DNA from 4 places in the Peribacillus sp. R9-11 genome. Region 2 is predicted to be linked to each of the others. Evidence: riboswitches for the same ligand, from Rfam matches in the RefSeq annotation. Region 2 holds a riboswitch; each other region holds the start of a gene.
What was found. A riboswitch is a leader RNA that binds a small molecule or an ion and turns the genes downstream of it on or off. The one in region 2 is predicted to bind cyclic di-AMP.

Region 1: another riboswitch for cyclic di-AMP. It lies ahead of RE409_RS01425 (cation:dicarboxylate symporter family transporter); the one in region 2 lies ahead of RE409_RS05100 (APC family permease).
Region 3: another riboswitch for cyclic di-AMP. It lies ahead of RE409_RS30485 (TrkH family potassium uptake protein); the one in region 2 lies ahead of RE409_RS05100 (APC family permease).
Region 4: another riboswitch for cyclic di-AMP. It lies ahead of RE409_RS16995 (cation:dicarboxylate symporter family transporter); the one in region 2 lies ahead of RE409_RS05100 (APC family permease).

The regions. Positions count from the first base shown of each region.
Region 1 covers NZ_CP133763.1:282,416-286,300, forward strand. The annotation lists gene RE409_RS01420 (efflux RND transporter periplasmic adaptor subunit) at 1-1,230, shown strand, start outside; cyclic di-AMP (ydaO/yuaA leader) riboswitch at 1,441-1,588, shown strand; gene RE409_RS01425 (cation:dicarboxylate symporter family transporter) at 1,761-3,023, shown strand; gene RE409_RS01430 (class I SAM-dependent methyltransferase) at 3,086-3,829, opposite strand.
Region 2 covers NZ_CP133763.1:1,068,369-1,072,253, forward strand. The annotation lists gene RE409_RS05090 (cytochrome P450) at 1-996, opposite strand, end outside; gene RE409_RS05095 (hypothetical protein) at 1,420-1,560, opposite strand; cyclic di-AMP (ydaO/yuaA leader) riboswitch at 1,717-1,860, shown strand; gene RE409_RS05100 (APC family permease) at 2,012-3,838, shown strand.
Region 3 covers NZ_CP133767.1:8,336-12,220, forward strand. The annotation lists gene RE409_RS30475 (hypothetical protein) at 1-56, opposite strand, end outside; gene RE409_RS30480 (hypothetical protein) at 549-749, opposite strand; cyclic di-AMP (ydaO/yuaA leader) riboswitch at 1,051-1,193, shown strand; gene RE409_RS30485 (TrkH family potassium uptake protein) at 1,537-2,883, shown strand; gene RE409_RS30490 (potassium channel family protein) at 2,907-3,563, shown strand; gene RE409_RS30495 (DUF2283 domain-containing protein) at 3,646-3,885, opposite strand, start outside.
Region 4 covers NZ_CP133763.1:3,513,865-3,517,749, forward strand. The annotation lists gene RE409_RS16990 (sigma-54 interaction domain-containing protein) at 1-565, opposite strand, end outside; cyclic di-AMP (ydaO/yuaA leader) riboswitch at 2,094-2,241, shown strand; gene RE409_RS16995 (cation:dicarboxylate symporter family transporter) at 2,409-3,671, shown strand.

The DNA.
Region 1 (3,885 bases), 790 kb from region 2:
GTGGCATCGGCTGCGTTAATAACCGTTAACTTTTACCTTATTGAAAAGAAAGAAAGCAAAGTAGAACGAACTGTTTTTGTCGAAAACTGGACAAAGGTAAAAAAAGATACAATTACGGATACTATTCAAACAAAAGGGGTAGTTAAACCTGTAGAAGAGTATGATATCTATTTCGATACCAAGAAAAATGATTTTCAGAAATTCCTTGTAAAAGAGGGAGATGAGGTAACGGCTGGATCTTCGTTGTTTGAATATACTACACCCGAACTTGATGCTCTCAAAGGAAATCTAGAAGCGGAAAAAACTGCCGCTGAGGGTGAAATGGTGGGGATTAATGATTACATTGATAAGTTGAAAGCTTATCAAGGAAGTTTGACAAGTAATTCTAATAAAGCAGTAATCGATAATTCGATAGAAAAGAGCTTAAATATTGATATAACAACTACCTCTTCAGACTTGATTGAAAGTAATATTGAGCAAGAAATGTACAAGCTGGAACTTGAAAAAAACCGCTTGGAAGAAAAGGTTGTTATGCTGGATGCTCAATTAAGTTCAATTGAGGAGCAAAAAGGCGCGGTTGAGACGGCGAGTGAGGCTGATGGTGTTGTAAAAAACATCAATAAAAACCTGAATAATCCCATTATATCCATTGTTTCAACAAATGTGGCAATTGAAGGGGATTTCTCTGAAGAGGAGATGAAAAAAGCTGAAGTGGGCATGACTATAAAGGCAAGTTCCCCTGATTTAAAAAAGGCGTTGAACGGAACAATAGGTCGTATACATTCTTATCCAGAAGAGGAGCCATCACTAAAAAAAGATAACAGATTTCCATTTCAGGCATTGATTGAGCCAGGAGATGAAGAAACTAAACCTTTGTTGGTAGGGTCAAAAGTCAATCTTACTGTAATAACCAATGAGAAAGCGGGTGTACCCTCTATCCCTGTAGAGGCAGTACATCATAAAAAAAAGCCGCATGTCTACAAATTGACTAAAAAAGGCTATGTGGATAAACACTATATTACAAAAGGGCTTAAAGCAGAAGGAAAGCAAGAACTCATAAAGGGACCGGCGGTAGGTGATGTTATTCTAATAGAACCGAATAGGATTGTGAAAAATCATTCTTATTTTGTTACTCCAATTCAGTTTGAGAAGGTGAAATCTGCTAGTTATAAAAAATTCACCACTCGGGAAAAGGTGAGGTATATATTACTGGGTATGTTAGAAAAATAATCCATTTTTTCATTATTCGAGAGAGGGGATATATCAATCAGTTTTATTGTTATTTATATATCCATATAACAAAATTAAGCAAAATAGAGAATGTGTTATTATAGGTAAAATAGTCACTAATACAGAATATTCAGACATTTGCAAAGGTTTTTTCTTAAAGGGACAAGAAAAAATATTTACAGAATAACATTTTTAGTATAATATTTTATTATTAAGTATTCGCTTAATCTTATTACAAGAACGGGGGACCCATTTTTGCGGATTTTTTTCGCTAGGGGTGAATTCAGAAATGAAAGGGCTTTTGTGTTTCCAATTCCTAACCCGACAGCTAACCTCGTCAGCGTCTTTAAGGGAACATGTGTGAATATTCACGCCTATAGGAAATCGACACATGAAGTGTCTTTTTTTTCGGCGTAAAGATAGAGTTTTTCAATAAAAGAAAAATTACTTTCTTTCTATTAGTATCTTGTTTCCCTTACCGAGACAAAATGTTTTTGCTTTAAAGACTTTATGGAAGGTGAGGAAAGTAAATGAAGAAATTTAAATTAAGTTTAGCTAGCCAAATTTTTATTGGTTTAATTCTAGGGATTATTGTTGGTGCCATTTTTTATGGTAATGCGACAGCCCAAAACTTTTTACAACCATTCGGAGACATTTTCCTACGAATGATTAAAATGATTGTAGTACCAATCATTGTGTCAAGTCTTATCGTTGCAGTTGCGGGTGTAGGTGATTTAAAAGCAGTAGGTAAACTAGGAGCTAAATCACTTTCATACTTTGTGGTGGTAACAATGATAGCGATTGCTGTTGGTCTAGTTTCCGCGAATATTATCCAGCCTGGTGCTGGTGTAAATATGAACAATCTAGAACAAACTGATATTTCTACCTATGTTGATACAGCAGAAACTAAGCAGCATGAATCTTTTGTGGATACAATTGTTCACATTGTGCCATCCAATCCAATTAAAGCTATGGTAGAAGGCGATATGCTAGCAATCATTTTCTTCTCTGTTTTGTTTGGACTTAGTATTGCGGCTATCGGTGAAAAAGGTAAACCTGTATTCCGTTTCTTCCAAGGTGCAGCAGAAGGAATGTTCTACTTAACTAATATGGTCATGAAATTTGCTCCTATCGGGGTATTTGCACTAATCGGTGTGACCATCTCCAAGTTCGGTTTGGAATCTTTAATTCCATTAGGTAAGTTAGCGCTTTCTGTATACGGAACAATGATTTTCTTTGTAATTGTCGTTCTGGGTCTTATTGCAAAATTTGTAGGGTTCAATATCTTTACGTTGATTAAGCTTCTAAAAGAGGAATTAATTCTTGCGTTCTCGACAGCAAGTTCTGAGGCAGTTCTTCCGAGAATCATGGAAAAAATGGAGAAAGCGGGATGTCCGAAACATATTGCTACGTTTGTTATTCCGACAGGATACTCTTTTAACCTTGATGGTTCTACATTATATCAAGCGTTAGCAGCTATCTTCATCGCTCAAATGTATGGGATTGATTTAAGCGCTTATGAACAAATTACACTAATGTTAGTGTTAATGATCACATCTAAGGGGATTGCAGGTGTACCTGGTGTATCTTTCGTAGTTCTTTTAGCGACATTAGGAACAGTTGGTATTCCAATTGAAGGTTTAGCATTTATTGCTGGTATAGACCGTATTCTTGATATGGGCCGTACAGTAGTAAACGTTATTGGTAATTCACTTGCAGCAATTGTTATCTCAAAATGGGAAGGTCAATTCAACCCTCCTGCCAATAATGAAAAACTAGAACAAGTTTCTTAATATAAAAAAACCAGAGTGATATGTCACTCTGGTTTTTTTTGTGAATTTTGAAAAACTAATTCTTACTTTTGAACAATCCAGAAGCGGCAATCTGATGAGAAAGTGATGACATCATCGCTTTCATGGAATAATTCACTTCGGTAAAAACTTTCTAGGAAAGTAAAACCTGCTTCATTGAGACTGTCAAAGACCTCCCGTTGATTAGGTATATGAAGAAAGGTATCTTTTTGTAGGGTCTTTCCAGAAGTGAATATATCACCAAACTCATATAGCCGGTCATCCTGTTTACCTTCACACCAAATCATTTCTTCCTGCTCCCAAAAATTCAGGTAATTTTCATTTTTGTCACGGTCATGGGTGGTAAAAATGAAAATTCCATCAGATACTAAAACACGGTTAATTTCTTTTAAAGCTAGAATGCGGTTTTTTCGTTGAGGGATTTGCATTAAACCATTAAAGGTGAAGATTGCTTTATCGAATGATGAGTTATTGAAAGGAAGGTCTGTGGCGTCGCCAAGGATAAAAGGTATATCTAGGTTTTCTTCGCGTGATATTTTCCGGGCTTCTTGTAGCATGGCAGGAGTTAAGTCGAACCCGGTTATTTTGTGGAAACCTTGTTTATATAAGGAAAAGGTAGTTCTTCCTGTACCACAACCGATATCAAGGATTTTGTCATCTTGGGAAAAATATTTCTCGAATGCATACTTTTCAGATTGCCACAGGCCTATCTTTTTCGTTGCATCGGCATAAAGGGGAGCGGCTTCATGAAAAGAATTAATGATAAAACCTTTTTCAATTTTATCCATCGTCATTCCTCCAAACCTTTATTTTTACTATAATATGGATATTTATTTTTGTCGAG
Region 2 (3,885 bases):
CCGTGAAATGATATAGACTGGCGGGTATATGCGAAGTGATTCCCTGATAATATTTTGTGTGTATGTTAATTTCATGAAATCGTCAGGCGTAGGAGTACGGTTGCCTATTACTCTATCTATTTCATTGAAAAGTTTAGTTTCCACTTCTGGATTCTGTGAAAGAAAGTATATGGCCCAGGAAAGCGTATTTGCCGTCGTTTCGTGACCGGCAATGAAGATGGTCATTAGTTCATCGCGTACTTGCTGGTTTGACATACCTAAGCCGTCCTCATCATCTCGAGCCTCCATTAAAATTCCAAGCATATCTTCATGTCTTTCTGCATCTTCCCTACGTTTTTCGATAATGCTATAAATCACTTTATCAAGTCTTTGTATCGCATTTTTATATTCACGGTTGCTTTTAGTTGGAACCCATAAGGGTAATTGAAGAAGTGTTCTCATCCTTTTGACGGAAATTTTCAAGGCTGCTTCCATCGGTTCTCCGACCACATCATACCCATCTTTGAAATCCATGCTGAACATGGTCCTGCTTATTATCCCAAGGGCGATATTCATCATATCTTTCGTAATAATCCGTTCTTTCTCATTTTCCCAAGTTGAAATATAGTCCATTGTTATATCAATCATATCCTGGGCATAATTGCTAATATGGGACTTTTTGAAAGAGGGTTGAATAAGCCTTCTCTGGCGCATGTGAACGTCTTTTTCGCTAGTAAGAAGTCCATCACCAACGAGTGGTTTTATAGCATTGCTGTCCTTTGATTTGACGAAGGATTTTTGTTTCGTTACAAGTATCTGCTTTATTAAATCCGGATTTGAAATGAGGTAAACATTTTGGAAAGGTCCAAAACGAAATTTTGCAACGTCTCCATATTCTTTTGATAAACGGGTAAGAAAGCCAAGTACATCTTTTTGAAACTCCTTTGTATGGCCAGAAATTAGTTTTCCATTTGGGACCATTGGAGTATCATATAAAACTTCATCATTTTCACTCAATGTTGTTTCTCTCCTTTCGGTAATAATAATTTCTTGTAATCATTCTATGAGAATAAGCTATATTGGTTTGGACAAGTTGTTAAAAGAAAGAGCACATAATTTTTAATTAGTTAATCATAATGAATATACGAGTCCTAAAGGGTGAGGGGAGATTACTAGATTTCCATTCGTACTCAACTAAAAATAAAGTTTTCTCTATAAGTTGAGTATAAAAAAATTACAAATCGTGAGAGCGTATTTTGAGATGATAAGAAACCACAAAGAGGAGAGAAGTACAAATGGTAGTTCCTAATTTACTGGTAATAAACAGGTGAGGAATTAAAGGTGTCTAGTGTAAAAAAACTCTGGGTGAGAGGAATCCAGAGTTTTTTTTGGGGGATAATCAGAAAGGAATTTCCTTTTGTTAATAAATAAGAGATGTATTCAGCTTCGTTCTTCCCTATCTCTATTTTGGTGCTGATCATTTTTTTCCATTGTAGGACCACCATATTGTTCGTTAATTTCTTTAACCACTTGATCTAAAAATTCATCAGATATTATTGGGTTATCATTTTTTTTGGGCATGTAATTCTCTTCTATCCTTTCTTGGTACCATGCGTCTTAATCACTAATGAAGTATTCGTTAACAACATAACCTCTCTAAGAAAAAATTATTCTTTTTGTTTGCAAATTTTTCATTTACTTTTCCGAATCACGGGAGTATGATATCAACAGTTTCATATTTCTAAATCGCTGAAACCTTATGGTACGGGGGAACCGTTATTAGGATTGTTTTACAATCCAAGGGGTGAATCCTTTCTAGGTAGGGCTACTCAAAGGTCCGAATCCGACAGCTAACCTCGTAAGCGTTATATGAGAAGGAAGGTGGAGCTTGTGAGACAAAAAAATGATGTCTGCAGGTCTATTTAACTATGACTTGTGGGCATTTTTCTATTTTATTCTTGTTTTTTTCGTAAAGTTTTTTTCATATAACTGGGCAAAATAAACTTAATTTGAAAAATGGCGGTGATTTCTAGTGTTATCTTCTATAAAGAGGTTCTTAATAGGTCGGCCTCTAAAATCTACTGCATTAGGTGACCAAAAGCTTAACAAAACAAAAGCTTTGGCCATATTATCTTCTGATGCTTTGTCTTCCGTTGCATATGGCCCGGAACAAATTTTAATTGTTTTAATTACAGTGGGTGCCGCAGCATTTTGGTATTCCATTCCTATCGCCATTGGTGTATTGATTCTGTTAATGGCTTTAATCTTGTCCTATAGACAAATTATCTTTGCTTATCCTCATGGCGGGGGAGCATACGTGGTTTCAAAAAATAATTTGGGTGTAAATCCTGGGCTGATAGCTGGAGGATCTTTGTTAGTCGACTATATCCTAACTGTGGCTGTAAGTGTTTCTGCGGGTACAGATGCCATCACATCTGCTTTTCCCAGCCTACATTCATATAATGTCGTTATTGCTATAATTTTTGTAATTCTTCTTACCATCCTTAACCTAAGAGGGGTAACAGAGTCGGCTTCCGTATTAGCCTATCCAGTGTATCTTTTCGTTTTAGCGTTATTCATTCTGATTGGTGTAGGTGTATACAAAATTTTGACTGGTGAAGTTTCCCCTGACTTACATGCATCAATCGGAACACCAGTAGCAGGGATCAGTTTATTTATACTTCTAAGAGCTTTTGCATCAGGTAGCTCTGCATTAACAGGAGTTGAAGCGATTTCCAATGCGATTCCAAACTTTAAAAATCCAGCGCCTAATAATGCTGCAAAAACATTAATAGCAATGGGTTCCTTACTTGCTGTGTTATTTACGGGTATTGTATTCTTAGCCTATTATTTAAGCATTGTTCCTAGCGCAGAGGTAACTGTTGTTTCACAAATTGCTGAAGAGATATTTGGACGCAACTTTATGTATTTCTTTATCCAAGGAACGACAGCATTAATATTAATTCTTGCTGCCAACACTGGCTATTCTGCTTTCCCTTTGCTTGCGGTAAATCTTGCAAAGGATAAATTCATACCAAGGGCGTTTACAATTAGAGGAGACCGATTAGGATATTCCAATGGAATTATCATACTAGGACTTGCATCAATCATCTTAATAATCGCATTTGGAGGACATACAGAAAATCTTATTCCACTTTATGCGGTAGGGGTATTTATTCCATTTACGTTGTCTCAGTCCGGGATGATTGTTAAATGGATTCGCGAAAAGCCAAAAGGATGGATGATGAAATTAACCATTAATTCAATTGGTGCCATTATTAGCTTTATCGTCACGATGATATTCTTTTTAACCAAATTTACTCAGGTTTGGCCTGTTTTGATTTTTTTACCTATCATCATTGTTATTTTTCATCGAATTAGAAAGCATTATGAAGCAGTTGGTGACCAACTTAGGATTACAACTTGTGAGCCTATATTACCAATAGAAGGGAATATTATTATTGTACCTGTGGCTGGTATAACGCATGTGGTTGAGAACTCCTTAAATTATGCTAAATCTCTTTCAGCACATCAGGTTATTGCCGTTTATGTTGCTTTTGAAAGAGAAGATGAAAAAAAATTCGAAGAAAAATGGAAGAAGTGGCAACCAGATGTTAGACTCGTCACACTGAACTCTTATTACAGAAGTATCATTCAGCCATTAACTAAATTTGTAGATACAGTTGAACATAAAGCGAGGGAATCTAACTATAAGGTTACTGTAATCATTCCACAATTTATTCCGAAGAAAGGCTGGCACAATATTCTTCATAACCAATCTAGTTTACTGATCCGTGCCTACTTACTTTATAGAAGAAATGTAGTTATTACGACAGTACCTTATCATTTGAAGAAATAAAAATATATAACAAGTGATTCCACAGACAGCCTTACTTTGCTGTATTC
Region 3 (3,885 bases), on a different replicon from region 2:
TCTTTGTAAATTCTTTCCCCGTTAGTCACTAGTGGATAATGTTTCCCACGTTGCATATTTACATAAGCCAATGAATCTATAAATCCTTTTTATTACTTCTCTTCTTTAAAATTTGTAAATGGCTTGTGAGAATATACACTACCATATGACATATACTCTAACTTCCTCATAATATCGAAAACTGATGAGGAAAAAGTTATGCCTTATATCTTATGGATCAAGGTAATCTTCCATGATTTTTTACTCATTTCCTTTAGAGCCATTTTCGATATCACATTCTCTATTACATCCAAATCTTTTAAGCTTTTTTGAATATTTCCATCGCAATATTTAATATACACAAAAAAAACTCATTCAATATAAATGAGTTTGAAAATATAACGTAATATGGATGTTAAGCTTCAGATTGCCTGATTAACGCAGGAATTTAAATAGTTGAAATACTGAAAAAGGACATAATGAGTGAATTATTATTCAATATGCTTGACCCTCTACTAACTTTTAATGTTCAATTATTTTCATGATCCAGTTAATAAGGACCTATGAATTCAGATGATATTACCTTTGAAAAAAAAATTTATCAATGGATTCTTTTTCTTATCTGTTATCCTTAACTCATTCATTATTATTTGATCCTCATGATCGGCTATCCATTTCCTTAGTGCATCTTTATCCTGGCATTGAGTTAAATACGTCTGTCCACCTTTACCTGTAGCGTTAACAACATATCTATTAAACGTCTTCTCCATACTTGCCCGCCTTTTTTATATAATGTATTAAAATTTCAAAATACGAATTCAATAAACTTTGAGATTTTCTGTATCTAATTCCAAAAGGAAATACCATATATTTATTTATTAGAAACATAAAATTACTGGATGTTATTTTTCAAATTTATCGAACCTATCATAATGTCCCAACTAATTTTTGTCAATAAGTTTTTAATATGTAAAAAAAACGTAAATTTTCTGTTTTGTTCTAGCAAATTTTTTTTACAATTTAGGGGTTTACAACTAGTAAATGATGGGAGTAGAATACGTTTATCAATTTAATGCATTTCGGCCTAAACTCAAGTAAATTGAGTACGGAGGAACCAATCATTTGGGGTTAATTCTGCCTTGCAGAAAGGATGAGATCAGCTCTTTCGCCATCCTACCCGTCAGCTAACTTCGTCGGCTAAAGCGAAGGAGGTCATAAGACCGCCTATTTCAGGGGCTTTTTTGTTTGCTTTTCTGTAACAAAATAGCAGCCAGATGTTATGTAGGTCTTTTTATTATGCTTTAAAAAAGGATTTTCCAAAGAGCATTACCTAAGCTTGATTAAGGATAATGAATACCTTTTTTCACAAATAAAAGGGCTTGTGCAGAATGGACGCATGTATAGCAAAAGGAACTTGGTCTATTGATTGTTTATCTAGATGGATGACGAATGGAATGCAGTACGAGCGAAATACTAACCCTATCACTCGATAATGGTTAGTTATCTGTGGATATATTACGTTTGTTAGTAGGTTGCTAATTCATTAACAGGGTAAGGATGATCAATTTGATAAAAGCAAAAGATTTGTTAGATCCACCAAAAATTCTTGTACTTGGCTTTGCCTTCCTGATACTTGTTGGAGCCTATTTATTAACCCTGCCGATTTCCACTGAAAATGGGAATGGTCTTTCTTTTCTAAATGCTTTATTTACCTCAACCTCTGCTACATGTGTAACAGGGCTTGTCGTAGTAGATACGGGAACCACTTTTACAACATTTGGAGAGTTGGTCATTTTATCACTCATTCAAATAGGCGGCTTGGGGTTTATGTCATTTGCGACGCTTTTCTTTTTCTTATTAGGCAAAAGAATTTCTTTAAAAGGCCGGTTAGTCTTGCAGGAGTCTTTAAATAATTTATCTATGGCAGGTGTAGTTAAGTTAGTAAAAAGGATTTTAATTTACACTGCCATTATTGAAATTTCAGGTGCCGTTATACTATCGATTCGCTTTTCTTTTGACATGCCAATAGGCAGAGCAATCTATTACGGCCTTTTTCATTCGATTTCCAATTTCAATAATGCGGGCTTTGACTTAATGGGAGGGTTTAGGAGCTTGACTACTTATGCATCAGATCCTTTCGTAACCCTTACAGTCGCTTCCCTGATCACATTAGGCGGTATAGGATTTATCGTGATGAATGAAATTTACGAATACCGTGATACCCATCGTTTGTCTGTACATACGAAGGTTGTACTGATGGCTAGCTTAATCCTTACAATTGGCGGGGCCATCTTAATCTTTATATTTGAATTTGGAAATGCCAAAACATTGCAGCCTTTATCTTTCATGGGGAAAACGTTGGCTTCTTTGTTTCAATCCGTTACTCCGAGAACAGCAGGTTCTAATACATTGAATATCCCTGATTTAACACAACCCACATTGCTGCTGATCATTTTCTTGATGTTTGTTGGGGCTTCACCGGGATCGACTGGCGGTGGGATTAAAACCACCACATTAGCGACGCTGATTGGAACGGTTTGGTCACAGATTAAAGGAAAAGAAGATGTGGTATTGTTTCGGTACCGCATTGTGAATGAAACGATATTTAAAGCATTATCCGTTACCTCCATCGGGGTATTTATCGTTTCAACCATCACCATTCTGCTGACTATTACAGAAACCGGAAGTGATTTCTTGACGGTTTTATTTGAAGCCACTTCAGCATTTGCTACCGTGGGTCTCTCAATGGGATTAACCCCTGAATTATCCCCCATTGGTCGGATGCTCATTATTTTCACAATGTTTGCGGGCCGGGTTGGACCTTTGACTTTTGCTTTTGCTATCGCAATGAGACGTAAACCAGATCCATTCCGCCGTCCAAAAGGCAAAATCATGATTGGTTAATCATTAATGAGGGAGTGTTAAAGATGGGAAAACGACAATATGCCGTTATCGGTTTAGGAAGATTCGGAACGAGTGTAGCTCATAGATTATATACAGCCGGACAAGAAGTCTTGGGTATTGATGTAAGCGAGGAAAGAGTCGAGAATGCAGAATTAAGTGTAACTCATGCAGTTATGGCTGATACTACCGAAGAAGAGGCACTAAAATCCATTGGAATCCGTAATTTTGATTGTGTCATCGTAGCCATCGGAAATGATATGCAGTCAAGCATTTTAACTACATTGCTTTTAAAGGAACTAGGAGTGAAAAAGGTAATAGCAAAAGCTCTAAATAAACATCACGGTCAAGTGCTCGCTAAAGTTGGTGCTGACTGGGTTATCTACCCTGAAAGAGATATGGGTGAACGGGTCGCTAATCAACTCCTATCACCCAACATGCTGAACTATATAGAACTCTCAAAAGAATACAATATCGAGGAAATCATTATACCCATAAGCATGACAGGAAAAAGTCTCAGAGAGCTTGATTTACGTGCGAAATATAATATCAGTGTTATTGCCATCGTGAGTAATGGAGAAATTATCATAGCTCCATCACCTGATCAGAATATCCTTGAAAAAGATATGCTTTTAGTGGTTGGTAATAAAGAAGATCTAGCCGTGTTTGCAAATATTGAATAACCTAGGTCCCTAACCAAGGAGCAGGCTACCCTTTCATTGGTTCCGGCTTTCGCTGTACGAGATGACCTAAAAAAGATTGGGCTTATCCGCCAATTAAGAATGTCTCATCGTATGAATCTGTGTCATAAATATCAATCCCTATAAAATCTAAACAGTCAGCATCCGAAAAGTGAAACACTATTTTCGCAGTATCTGGATGAGTAACTGATTGTTTTACTGATTTATCATGCAATCTGAAAGAGTAAAAAATCTCATTATCAGCAGTAGTTGCCTTTTTGAATATATGTACTGTATCAACAAGATGTTTAATTTTTATCGCAGT
Region 4 (3,885 bases), 2.4 Mb from region 2:
TGCTATGTGCTATTATTTCCTTGCCTGTACCGCTTTCTCCTCTAATTAGTACAGAGATATCACCTCTAGCCACCCTTTTCACACGTTCTTTTAACTGTTGTATTTTTTGTGAATTGCCAATTAAATTGTGTAAGGAATACTTTACTCCATTTGTAACATCACTTTCATTTCTGTAAAAATTATGTTTTGTCAGTATCTCCTTAATGTGGCTATTCATTTTATTCCAGTCATCAAGATCACGAAACATTATTGTCCCAATCGCACCAATTATTTCCTCATTTTCGATGATAGGAATGCGATTAGCGATAACAAAATCACCACGAAGAAAATGTATATCAGCGATTTCCGATTTACCTATTTGCACTACTAGGTGTAGCCTTGTATTTTCAATTATATTCGTCACATGTTCACCAATCACTGAGTCGCGTTCAACATTTAAAAATTCACAATATTTATTGCTAATATATTGAATTTTCCCATTACTATCGACAATTACAATTCCATAATATGTACTTTCAAATACCATATCTAATAGTTTATTATTGGAGAATTGTCCAGTCTTCATCATAAGTCTCCTTTACCTAGAATCCTTTACCATATAATACCACGCATTATATTCAATACATATTTACGAAGTGAAAATGTTTCAAAAAAGACTGCGAAATAAAGTGTTCATTAAAAAGAAATCGATGGAGATATTTTATACCCTCACTAGCGTAATCAATCGGATTATAACGATCTGAGTATGCCATTTCCGAAAAATAAATAAGTATACTAAAAGACTTTAATCCTTCCAGTTTATATTTTAGGGAAGCCATACTCTAATATGTTTGTCAAATAGGTTTGGAAAATGAGATCACATACGTAAATAATCAAAAGACCTATTTAGTATTTGAAACAGAGTAATAAGCCAAAAAAAGGATAATGGTAAAAAACTATTCTTTTTTTCGTGGTTATCCTCTGCTTTCTCTCATAAATGAAAGTTTACGCTGCTGTCCCGATACTTGAATAGAAAAAAGCTCTGTAAAGGTTCCTCTTAACAGAGCTTACCGACATATTAAAGTATTTTTACCAAGTCTTTTCTAGCACTCAAGCAAATACTCTCACCTAGATAATCCATTTGCTCCTCATCAGATAGGTTAACAACAATCTCCTGAGAGCCTGATACACACTATACCACTCTTTTTGAACCAACAAAATGGACCTTTTTTAATTTAGCCTCAAACGTAATTCTATTAGGCTGAAAGCGACTTTGGGTAATGTTTAAGTGTCGAAGATGATACTCAGTTACTCCCTTGTTTTGAAAAAACTTTAGAGCATACTCATGTAAATTCCTCCCTAAATCAGCTCGACGTTTTTCAGGAATTAGATAATAGATTTAGATAATAGATTTACATAACCAATCTCATTGCCTCTGACTGTCGTATTGTAAGCTTCAATTGACCAATTGGTATGCCATTTTCTACCACTATCACAAAATCATCGGGTATTTTCCAAGGAATAAACTTTAACACACTGTAAGTCTAAATTACACGATAGAAGAAAAAAATGAAAAAAGGGAACTGTTATGGCTGAAAATCAATCAAGTTTACCTTGAAAAATGTAGGAACTATCCGATATATAAAAATAATTAAGTGTTTATATTGAGAACAATAATGGTGGTGTGTGCTCAGTATGGAAATTATCGAAAAATGTCGAAAAAAGTCTTATATTCCCGAATTTTCTTTAAATAATTATTGTAAGCGCTTCATTTTAATGTTACATTATTGATTCATCCCTTAAAAATAAGGAAGAAAGGAAGTATTTTATAATCACTGAATAGAACTACATAGATTAAAAAAGGAGGATGAAATTGGTAAAAGAGGAAGCGTAAATGGGGATTTACACCACACACATATCTCAAAGATTACCAAACTTTATATCAAACTTGCGATTTTAAAAAGATTTTAAATGTCTCATGTATTAATATCATTTGAATCATCGTATTTTCAATGAGCCCACTCTAAAAAAGAGGATGAATTTTTATAATCGTAGAGAAAGATGGCGTGCCCCTAAATCCTATAATAAATATTTACAGATTAATATTTTTATTATAAGTTGGTTCTCTTAATCTTATTAATAGAACGGGGAAACCATTTTGCTGATATTTTCCGCTAGGGGTGAATTCAGAGATGATAGGGTATTTGTGTTTCCAATTCCTAACCCGACAGCTAACCTCGTCAGAGTCTAAAGGGAACATGTATGAATAGTCACGCCAATAGGAATCGACAAATGAAGTGTCTTTTCTTTCGGTATAAAGACAGAATTTTCAAAAAATAAAATTCACTTTCTTTCTATTTAATAACTTGTATCCCTTACGAGACAAAATGTTTTTACATCAAAGAACTTATGGAATGTGAGGAAAGTAAATGAAGAAAATTAAATTAAGTTTAGCTAGCCAAATATTCATTGGATTAATTCTAGGGATTATTGTTGGTGCCATTTTTTATGGTAATGAGACTGCCCAAGGCTATTTACAACCATTGGGAGATATGTTCTTACGCATGATTAAAATGATTGTTGTACCAATCATTGTTTCAAGTCTGATTGTTGCCGTTGCAGGGGTAGGCGATTTGAAATCAGTAGGTAAAATTGGTGCCAAATCACTTTTATACTTTGTGGTAGTAACGCAAATAGCAATTCTTGTTGGTCTGGTTTCCGCTAATTTACTTCAGCCGGGCGCTGGTATAAACATGAACCAGCTTGAACAAACAGATATATCCAGTTATGTAGATACAGCAGAAACTAAGCAGCATGAATCTTTTGTAGATACAATTGTTCACATCGTACCATCGAATCCGATTAAAGCGATGGTAGAAGGCGATATGCTAGCCATTATTTTCTTCTCTGTATTATTTGGCGTTAGTATTGCCGCAATTGGAGAAAAAGGTAAACCGGTATTTCGATTCTTCCAAGGTACGGCAGAAGGGATGTTCTACTTAACCAACTTGATTATGAAATTCGCTCCAGTCGGTGTATTTGCACTAATAGGGGTAACAATCTCTAAATTCGGTTTGGCGTCATTAATTCCTTTAGGTAAGTTAGCGCTTTCAGTATATGGAACAATGCTTTTCTTTGTACTTGTCGTTCTTGGAATTATTGCTAAAGTAGTAGGGTTTGGTATTTTTAAATTGATTAAGCTTCTAAAAGAAGAGTTAATTTTAGCATTTTCAACAGCTAGTTCGGAATCCGTCCTCCCAAAAATCATGGAAAAAATGGAGAAGGCCGGATGTCCAAAACATATTGCATCATTCGTAATTCCGACAGGCTACTCTTTCAACCTTGATGGTTCTACGTTATATCAAGCATTAGCAGCCATTTTCATTGCTCAAATGTATGGAATTGATTTGAGCATCATGCAGCAAATTACCTTAATGCTAGTGTTGATGATTACATCTAAAGGAATTGCAGGTGTACCAGGTGTCTCCTTCGTCGTCCTTTTGGCAACACTAGGCACCGTCGGTATTCCAATTGAAGGCTTAGCATTTATTGCTGGTATTGACCGTATTCTTGATATGGGTCGTACGGCAGTGAATGTTGTAGGTAATGCACTTGCAGCAATCGTTATTTCTAAATGGGAAGGTCAATTCCACCCTCCTGCCAATAATAAAAATCTAGAACAAGTATCTTAATATTAAAATCCAGAGTAGTGTGTCACTCTGGATTTTTTTGGTGTAGTTTTCTGTTTACCTTCACGTCAGATCATTCCTTCCTGCTTCCAAATTTAGTGACTTTCATTTTGTCTCAGTCAGAAGTCTTAAACATGAAAATGCCAGATTGCCAGATGTTCAATTACCATTTACTTTCTTTTAAGGCTTTACTTCCTTCGTTAATCTCGTATGAAAA